3 regions of the Bacillus sp. z33 genome follow, and region 2 is predicted to be linked to each of the others. Evidence: riboswitches for the same ligand, from Rfam matches in the RefSeq annotation. Region 2 holds a riboswitch; each other region holds the start of a gene.
The links. A riboswitch is a leader RNA that binds a small molecule or an ion and turns the genes downstream of it on or off. The one in region 2 is predicted to bind S-adenosylmethionine.
Positions count from the first base shown of each region.

Region 1: it holds a riboswitch for S-adenosylmethionine, as region 2 does, so the genes downstream of both, metK (methionine adenosyltransferase) here and AC4G3L_RS14145 (methionine ABC transporter ATP-binding protein) in region 2, are expected to answer to the same signal.
Region 3: it holds a riboswitch for S-adenosylmethionine, as region 2 does, so the genes downstream of both, AC4G3L_RS12250 (methionine ABC transporter ATP-binding protein) here and AC4G3L_RS14145 (methionine ABC transporter ATP-binding protein) in region 2, are expected to answer to the same signal.

Region 1 covers NZ_JBZFQN010000001.1:1,429,511-1,432,797, reverse strand. The annotation lists gene pckA (phosphoenolpyruvate carboxykinase (ATP)) at 1-891, opposite strand, end outside; SAM riboswitch class I at 1,269-1,392, shown strand; gene metK (methionine adenosyltransferase) at 1,522-2,721, shown strand; gene asnB (asparagine synthase (glutamine-hydrolyzing)) at 3,133-3,287, shown strand, end outside.
Region 2 covers NZ_JBZFQN010000003.1:501,097-504,383, forward strand. The annotation lists SAM riboswitch class I at 1-48, shown strand, start outside; gene AC4G3L_RS14140 (O-acetylhomoserine aminocarboxypropyltransferase/cysteine synthase family protein) at 140-1,459, shown strand; SAM riboswitch class I at 1,560-1,672, shown strand; gene AC4G3L_RS14145 (methionine ABC transporter ATP-binding protein) at 1,788-2,819, shown strand; gene AC4G3L_RS14150 (methionine ABC transporter permease) at 2,816-3,287, shown strand, end outside.
Region 3 covers NZ_JBZFQN010000003.1:81,027-84,313, reverse strand. The annotation lists gene AC4G3L_RS12255 (methionine ABC transporter permease) at 1-401, opposite strand, end outside; gene AC4G3L_RS12250 (methionine ABC transporter ATP-binding protein) at 415-1,437, opposite strand; SAM riboswitch class I at 1,559-1,670, opposite strand; gene AC4G3L_RS12245 (hypothetical protein) at 1,888-3,287, shown strand, end outside.

The DNA of each region.
Region 1 (3,287 bases), on a different contig from region 2:
ATTCTCCAGCACAGAACCAAACCGGATTGCGTTAAATATTTGAGGTTCTTTTTCCTGTGAAAGATTAATGCATTTGGCGTAACATCCGCCTTCAATATTAAATACACCTTCAGGTGACCAGCCATGTTCATCATCACCAATTAAACGACGGTTTGGATCGGCTGATAAAGTGGTTTTTCCTGTCCCGGACAGACCGAAGAAAAGAGCAACATCGCCTTCGAATCCTACATTAGCCGAACAATGCATGGAAAATACATTCTTCTCTGGGAGCAAGTAATTCATAATAGAGAAAATGGATTTTTTCATTTCTCCAGCGTATTCAGTGCCTCCGATTAAAACGACCTTTTTCTCAAAAGAAATAATGATAAATGTTTCTGAATGTGTACCATCCACTAGAGGATCTGCTTTAAAGCCAGGGGCTGAGATAATTGTAAACTCAGGTGAATGATGACTGAGCTCTTCTTCAGTAGGTCGGATAAAAAGTTGATGAACAAATAAATTATGCCAGGCATATTCATTAATGACTTGAATGGGAAGGCGGTAATCTTTTGAAGCACCGGCAAATCCATTAAAGAGGAATAATTCATCTCTTTGTTCGAGGTAATCCATTACTTTCTCATATAGTTTTGAAAAAACAGCTTCTGATATAGGCTGATTGACGCTCCCCCAGGCTATTTTATCTTTAGTGGAAGCTTCTTCTACAATATATTTATCTTTTGGGGATCTACCAGTATATTTGCCTGTTTCTGCTTTAACAGCTCCGGTAGATGTAAGGATTCCCTCTTTTCGGGTTAATACTTTTTCAACTAACTGTGGCACAGAAAGCTGAATATGAATATTATCATGAGTAAGTGATTGCTTCAATTCATTGGAAACTCCTATATAGGTCATACGAGATCATCCTTTTCCAGAATTTTGGTAAGTATATTATATGAAAATTAGTATAACACATTTAATTTAATTATCCATACTAATTATATTATTTTTCAAGATAAAGGCTATATCATTATAATTGGATAATAAATAAAGTGTATAATGACGTATTTTTTGATAATTTATCTAAGAATGAAGCGGAATATATCTATCTGGTTATTTTGAATTTTCATAAATTAATTATATCAATATTATTTTTAGAATGCGAATTTTATACTTTGAGTTATTCTGTTCCTCGGTCATTCTAAATGCCATGTGTCAACCTAACAATATATTCCTATTTATTTATTGACAGGATTTATTGGATAAGATATCATATACATTTGATATGGATACTCTTATCAAGACTCGGTGGAGAGACGAGCTCTATGAAGCCGGGGCAACCTGCAGTTTGATTCATTTGTAATCACGCAAAGGTGCTAACTTGATGCAAGGTTATATTGCCTTGAACGATGAGAGTGAAAGGCAGATTTCTGAGACTTCGACCTTTCCTCTTTTTAAAGGAGGAAAGGTCTTTTTTTATATAATCAGGAGATAATTAATGATAATGAGTAGCCATTAAACAGGGAAGTTGAAGGAGGAAAAAATATGTCTAATAAAAGACATTTGTTTACATCAGAATCTGTAACAGAAGGTCATCCAGATAAAATTTGCGATCAGATCTCAGATTCTATATTGGATGAAATCTTAGCCAAGGATCCAAATGCAAGGGTAGCTTGTGAAACCTCTGTTACTACTGGTTTAGTTCTAGTTGCTGGGGAAATCACTACATCTACGTATGTTGATATTCCAAAAATAGTTCGCGATACCATCAAAGGGATTGGTTATACGCGAGCTAAATATGGATTTGATGCAGAAACTTGTGCTGTCTTAACCGCGATTGATGAACAATCCGCTGATATTGCCCAGGGTGTAAATCAGGCTTTGGAATCAAGAGAAGGTACAATGTCTGATGAAGAGATTGAAGCTATTGGAGCGGGGGACCAGGGACTTATGTTTGGATTTGCCTGCAATGAGACAGAAGAATTAATGCCTCTTCCAATCTCTCTTGCTCACCAATTATCCAGAAGGCTGGCTGAAGTTCGTAAACAGGATATTTTGCCATATTTGCGCCCGGATGGAAAAACACAAGTTACGGTAGAATATGATGAAAACAAAAAACCAGTTAGAATAGATACAATCGTTATCTCCACTCAACATGACGCGGAAACAACACTTGAACAAATTAAGAAAGATCTAAAAGAACAAGTGATCAAGCCGGTTGTTCCTGCTCATCTTATAGATGAAGAGACGAAATACTTTATTAACCCAACAGGCCGTTTTGTTATTGGCGGACCACAAGGGGATGCTGGCCTGACGGGACGTAAAATTATTGTTGACACATATGGTGGATATGCACGCCATGGTGGAGGAGCATTCTCTGGTAAAGATGCTACGAAGGTAGACAGATCTGCAGCTTATGCAGCCAGATATGTAGCTAAAAATATTGTCGCCGCGGGTCTTGCTGATAAAGCCGAAGTCCAATTGGCTTATGCAATCGGTGTGGCAAAGCCGGTATCTATTTCAATAGATACTTTCGGTACTGGTAAAATTGATGAGGAAAGATTAATTGAATTAGTACGTGCTAACTTTGATCTGAGACCTGCTGGCATCATTAAAATGCTTGATTTAAGACGTCCAATTTATAAGCAAACAGCAGCTTATGGCCATTTTGGTCGCAATGATTTGGATCTTCCATGGGAGAGAACAGATAAAGTGGCGGTTTTACGTACTGGGGCTGGTTTATAAGAAGTAGAATGAAAGAGGTAATATAATACCTCTTTCAGACTGTAGACAAAATCCTTATTTTAGGGGACCTTGTCTGCAGTTTTTTTGTTTTTGCTATTCTCTCCTTTCCGATTCATGCTCTTTTCCGCGGGCATACTGAAGATAATAGGACAAATGAATTCATAATATGGCACCTATAGAGCCATTCTGAATTCATTTTGTCTACAATCCGTAAGAGGCATAAAAATGCCTCTTTTTTTTTTTGTCGAACAGTGGTAGAATTTAGGTGTGTTATATTTTGGAAATTTAGTGGTTATATTTTCTATAAGTATTTTTACCGATAGAACTGTTTATAACATACTGTCTTTTGATAGGATTTTATTGTCTGAAAAGTATGAACTATCTTTAAGTGAAATGAGTAGGTGAAAAGTAATGTGTGGATTTGTTGGATGTATGCATGATCGACTGCTGAAAAATCAGGATGCCGAACTATTAAAGAGTATGAATGATTTAATTACACATAGAGGACCGGATGATGAGGGCTTTTATATAGATGAACATATTCAGCTTGGATTTAGAAGGTTGAG
Region 2 (3,287 bases):
TACACGGTGCCAATTCCTGCGGATACAAACAAATCCGGGAGATAAGGAGAGATGGAAAATGCCTGCCTCTTCTTATATTTAGGAAGAGTTTTTTTCATTTACTTAATTCTCTACTTAAAACGAAATGGAGAGATGTGGAATGGCTAATGAGCAAAAGAAGTATCGGTTTGAAACAGTAGGTATACACGGAGGCTTACAGCAAGATCCATTAACAGGAGCGAGAAGTGTACCGATTTATCAGTCGAATGCGTATGTATTTAAAGATACAGATCACGCTGCGAACTTATTTGGATTAGCTGAACCCGGATATATCTATACAAGGATCCATAACCCCACATCAAGTGTATTTGAGGAACGCATAGCTGAACTCGAAGGTGGAATTGGAGCACTGGCAGTTTCAAGTGGTGCTGCAGCTATCACACTCTCTATCTTAAATATTGCGGGTGCGGGTGATGAAATCATATCAGCCTCTACTCTATATGGCGGAACCTATAATTTATTCGCCAATACTCTTCCTAAGTATGGGATTCATGTGAAATTTGTAGATCCAGACGATCCGGAAAATTTCAGAGAAGCCATTACTTCAAAGACGAAAGCGATTTTTGGAGAGACCATCGGAAATCCAAGTCTGCAAGTGCTGGATATTGAGAGGGTAGCGGAAATTGCTCATGAAGCTGGAATTCCTTTAATCATTGATAATACTTTTGCGACTCCTTATTTAAGCCGACCTATTGAATTTGGAGCAGATATTGTCGTCCATTCTGCTACGAAATGGCTGCTTGGAAATGGAACCACACTGGGAGGGGTCATAATAGATGGAGGTAAGTTTGACTGGAATTCACCTAAATTCCCTGGTTTTACTGAACCGGACCCAAGTTATCATGACTTGATTTATAGTGAGGCAATTGGAGCAGGGGCGTTTATCGTGAAGGCAAGAGTACAGCTATTGAGAGATTTGGGTCCGTCCCTTAGTCCATTTAACGCCTTTCAATTTATTCTGGGACTGGAAACCCTGCATGTAAGAATGAAGGAGCATGTCGCAAATACGAGAATAATAGTCGATTATTTAAAACAACATCCAGCAGTATCATGGGTCTTATATCCTGGAGATCCAGATCACGGTGACTATGAAAAAACGAAGAAATATTTACCGAAAGGGGCGGGGGCAGTTGTTGTTTTTGGTATAAAGGGAGGACGTGAGGCAGGTAAAAAGCTGATTGATTCCATTGAGTTATGGTCCCATGTGGCAAATGTGGGTGATGCAAAAAGCTTAATTATTCATCCGGCAAGCACGACTCATCAGCAACTGAATGAGGAGGGATTAAAAGCCTCCGGTGTGCAGGAGGATTTAATCAGACTTTCCGTCGGCATTGAAAATACAGAAGATTTAATTGAAGAATTGGAACTGGCGATAGAAAAGGCAACAGGCATATCTTCGATTAAAGAAGTTTTGAAATAACATTTTTGACCATGCGAAGAAGACTTTGGTGTTGACAGTTCTTTCTAAAACATGATAGGATAGCAGACAGTTAGATTTAAATTGAATAGTGTGTTATGTACTCTTATCAAGAGAGGTGGAGGGATGTGCCCTTTGAAGCCCGGCAACCGGCAATCGATTAGATTGAAAAGGTGCCAATTCACACAGGATGTTATAAATCCTGGGAGATGAGAGAAAGGAACATGTTTATATACTAATCATGCCTTTCTGCCTCCGCAGAAAGGCATTTTTATTTTAACTGAAAACTATCTTAAAATTAGATGTTGATAGAAAGAGCGGTGAACTTTTCATGATTACATTACGTGATGTATCGAAGACCTTCTCTGGAACTTTTAAACGTTCATCAGCTGTCAAAGCAGTAGATCAAGTCTCTTTATCAATTGAAAAGGGAGAGATCTTTGGAATCATCGGGTACAGCGGAGCAGGAAAAAGTACCCTGATTAGAATGCTGAACGGTTTAGAGAAACCATCCGAAGGCAGTGTAGTAGTAGCAGGTAAAAACATGGCTGCTATTAAAGGCGCTGAACTAAGAAAAGCCAGAATGGAAATAAGTATGATATTTCAGCACTTTAATCTTCTCTGGTCAAGGACAGTCAGTGAAAATATAGAGTTTCCTTTAGAAATTGCTGGTATACCAAGCAAGGAACGTAAAAAGAGAGTAAAGGAGCTTGTTAATCTGGTTGGATTGGATGGACGTGAAAATGCCTACCCATCCCAGTTAAGCGGCGGTCAAAAACAGCGCGTTGGAATTGCACGGGCCTTAGCGAATAATCCGAAAGTACTTCTTTGTGACGAAGCTACATCTGCGCTTGATCCGCAGACAACAGATGATATTTTAGAATTACTTGTTGATATAAACAAAAGGCTGGGCTTAACAATCGTATTAATTACGCATGAAATGCATGTTATACGTAAAATCTGCCATCGCGTAGCCGTGATGGAGATGGGGAAAGTAGTGGAGAGTGGTCAAGTGCTTGATGTATTTAAAAAACCAACTGCCCCGATTACAAAGCGATTTGTACAGCAAGTTACTGAGCCGGAAGAAACGAAAGATACGATCGAACATTTACTTACGGAATATCCGACGGGAAAAGTTGTTCAATTATCTTTTATTGGCGAATCTGCTGAAACGCCTGTTTTATCAGAAGTCATTCGCTCTTATAAAATTCATGTCAATATATTGCAAGGTAAAATTTCACAGACTCAGCATGGATCTTACGGAACATTGTTTATTCATGTTGACGGGGATGCAACTGAAGTTTCAAAGGCCATTGATTATCTCCACAAACAGGAAATTGGTGTGGAGGTGATGTCCGGATGATAGAAACATTATTTCCAAATGTAGTATGGGAACGTATCTATGAAAAAACCTGGGAAACCATATATATGACTGGTATCTCATTAGTTGCAACTTTTTTCTTGGGAATTATACTGGGTCTCCTCTTATTTTTGACCTCAAAGGGAAATATGTGGGAAAACAAAATGGTATACGGAATCGTAGGAGCTTTCGTTAATATATTCCGTTCGATTCCTTTCATCATCTTGATTATCCTGCTTATCCCTTTCACAAAGGCCTTGGTTGGAAGTATTATCGGTGTTAAGGCCGCTTTACCTGCTTTAATTATTGGCGCGGCCCCGTTCTATGCTCGAATGGTTGAAATTGGGTTACGCGAGATTGATAAAGGTGTGATTGAAGCCGCAAGATCTATGGGTGCTACTTCATTTACGATTATAAGAAAGGTTTTAATACCTGAATCATTGCCTGCGTTAGTATCAGGTATAACGGTTA
Region 3 (3,287 bases), 420 kb from region 2:
AAAATAATTTGCCATTCGGTCGCGCCCATTGCCTGAGCTGCTTCAATAATCCCCTTATCGACTTCCAATAATGAATTTTCAACTAATCTGGCAATGTAGGGACCCGCATAAAATACAAGCGGGACAATCGCGGCATTCGTCCCAATCGCTGATCCAACAACGAATCTTGTAAATGGAATCAAAGCTACCAATAAAATAATGAATGGGACCGAGCGCAAAATATTGATAATCGAGTTTAATATATTAAACACCCATTTATTCTCCAGGATATGCCCCTCTCTCGTAATAACAAGTAAAATCCCTAAAGGCAATCCGATAATGGCCGAGAATAGTAATGAAAAGAAAACCATATAAAGCGTGTCACTGAAACCGATCAGTAATTGTTCAAGCGTAATTTCCATTCCCCATAACTGTTCATTCATGAAGCTTCACCTCCTGCAGAATTACATCTTCATTCGCTACATAATTGAATGCCTTCCTTATTTCTTCTGTTTCTCCTATAACTTCCACGATTAGATTGCCGAAAGGTGTTTCCTGTATTTCAGATATATTGGCAGAAAGAACGCTTAAATGGACGTCAAAGCTTTTGGCCACTGTCGATAGCAGATGCTTACCTGAAGATGATCCTAAAAAATTGAGTTTCCAGACTGCAGGATTCTTTTCCTTTAAGGAATTCAAAAAGCTTTGTGGTATTTCATCATGGATTACCGTTCTAACAAACCGTTTGGCAATCTCCGTCTTTGGCTTAGAAAAAACATCTAGGACTGACCCCTGTTCAACCACTCCTCCATTTTCCATGACAGCGACCTTATTACAAATTTCTTTAATCACCGACATCTCATGTGTAATGAGCAAAATTGTTATGTTGTATTCACGGTTTATTCTTTTCAATAGTTTTAAAACATCACTTGTCGTTTGTGGATCCAATGCGGATGTAGCTTCATCACATAACAGAATCGATGGGTTTGTGGCCAGCGCTCTCGCAATTCCAACCCTCTGCTTCTGTCCACCTGACAATTCTTCTGGATAACTCTGAGCCTTATCTGATAATCCAACGAACTCCAGTAACTCTCGGACTCTGGTTTGAATCGTTTGTTTATCTGTCCCGGATAGCCTTAATGGAATTGCCACATTATTAAAAACTGTTTTGGATTGGAGTAAATTGAAATGCTGAAAGATCATCCCAATTTTCTTTTTTTCTGCCCTTAATTCCTTAGATTTTAGTTTCGTAAACGATTTACCGTTAACAAGAACCTCTCCTTCAGTAGGTCGTTCCAGCATATTAACCAACCTCAAAAGAGTACTTTTTCCGGCACCGCTGTATCCTACGACGCCATATATATCTCCCTTATCAATTGTCATATTAACCCCATTTAATGCTTCAACCGTCTGTCCATTCGCGTGGTATGTTTTTTTTACGTTTTGAAACTCAATCATGTTCTCTCCTCCAAGCCTTATGGAATTCGAAATGCAAAAAGCCTCTACTGTCATTAGACAGAAGAGGCTTTATATGGAACATATACATAAAAGTGATTAGTAATATGTCCGGTTAGGCTTCTTCTTATCTTTCAAACAGTCGTTTGTTGGATTTAGCACAGTATTTTTACCTAAGTAAAAATCCGCTGCCGAAGTTTCATAGGGCCAAATCCCTCCACTTCTCTCGATAAGAATCGCTTACTATTCAATTAAATTTGATGTTTCCAACTATATCCTAACCTGTTTGCTAATGTCAATTACAATTTTCTGAAATTACAATTAATTTTGTATTATACTATAAATATCCTCAATACTATTTTGATGATTCTATACGATTAATGAATCATTACAGCTTTTCAATCGTATAGGTTAATAAGAGAATTTACATAAAAAACCAGAGGGGGTTAACTAGTGGGAAACATCTTCATCTATTCCATCATCATTGGGATTATATCGGCACTTATTCTAGTGCCATTCAAAAATAACGAAAAATTACATATCCATATGACGGGAAAAACAAAACTGCATGTTTTCATCAGTTTAGCTGCACTGATTACGATAGGGGCATTCTTATTTTATTACTTCACCTTATTGGATCAAACGATTTCTTCTCTGTGGATTTTGGTAATCATACTAACCTTGTTGGGTTCACTGCTTGCTACAGGTATAGAGAGAAAGATTAAAGGTGTTTTATTAGCTCTTAGTTTGCTTGTCGGACTCTACTTTTTAACAGCCTTTCTGTTCAATGCCGATGAAAAGTTTAAGATCGCCAAAATGGATGTCAAAGAAGAAATTCAAACATTTGACGAGAAGAAAACACCCGCCAGCGTACCACCTCAATACGCACGTAATAAAATGAAAAAAGCGTTTGGACAGGTGCCTAATACGAGTTACTATGAATTAGGGAATTTGCAAATCCAAAAAGTGAATGGTGAGTATGTTTATATTGCTCCGGTTGAATTTTCCGGATTTTTCAAATGGTTAAAAGGGAAAGAAACTCCCGGATACTTTATGCTGAGCGCTACAGACTCTTCAGCTAATCCTAAATTTGTTGAAGCAGACATGCGTTATACTCCCTCGGCTTTCTTTAACAAAGAAACTGAACGTCGTATACGCCTGCAGTATCCATCGTATATATTCTACGGTGATGCCCAGCTTGAAATAGATGATAACGGGGCACCTTTTTATATTCGCTCTTATGGTGATTTTGTGTCTGCCAGAAATGGTTTCAAGGTGAAAGGTGTTGTGGTGATGGATGCCAAAACCGGGAAATCTAATTCCTATTCATTGTCTGACACACCTGAATTCATAGATGGAGCAGTGGCCCCTGAAGTTGTCAGTACACAAAACAGCTATTATGGAAATTATGTGCATGGATTTTGGAATAGCCTGTTCGGAAAATCAGATGTAAAACTCCCATCAGATGAAGGCACTGAAGCTAATGTAAGTCCAATCTTTGATGAAAATGGAGAAATGTATTATTTTACTGACTTCACCAGCCCTAAAGAAGGCGTAGATTCTATGCTGGGTTATGCGCTCACAAATTCCAGAACGGGTAAAGCCGTCTATTATACAGGCAATATGGAAGAATCCTATATGGATTCGCAGGGTGCCCTGCAAATTATCGAGAAGAAATTTATAGAAAAGAAATGGGAAGGAAGTATGCCAATCATCTATAATTTCTATGGTGAGGCTAGTTGGTTGACGGGCGTGCTCGATTCCAATGGATTTTTGCAAAATTATTTCATTGCATCTGCAGCTAATCCTGAAATAACTGCCTATGGTTCTACTCCAAACGAGGCCCTGAAACT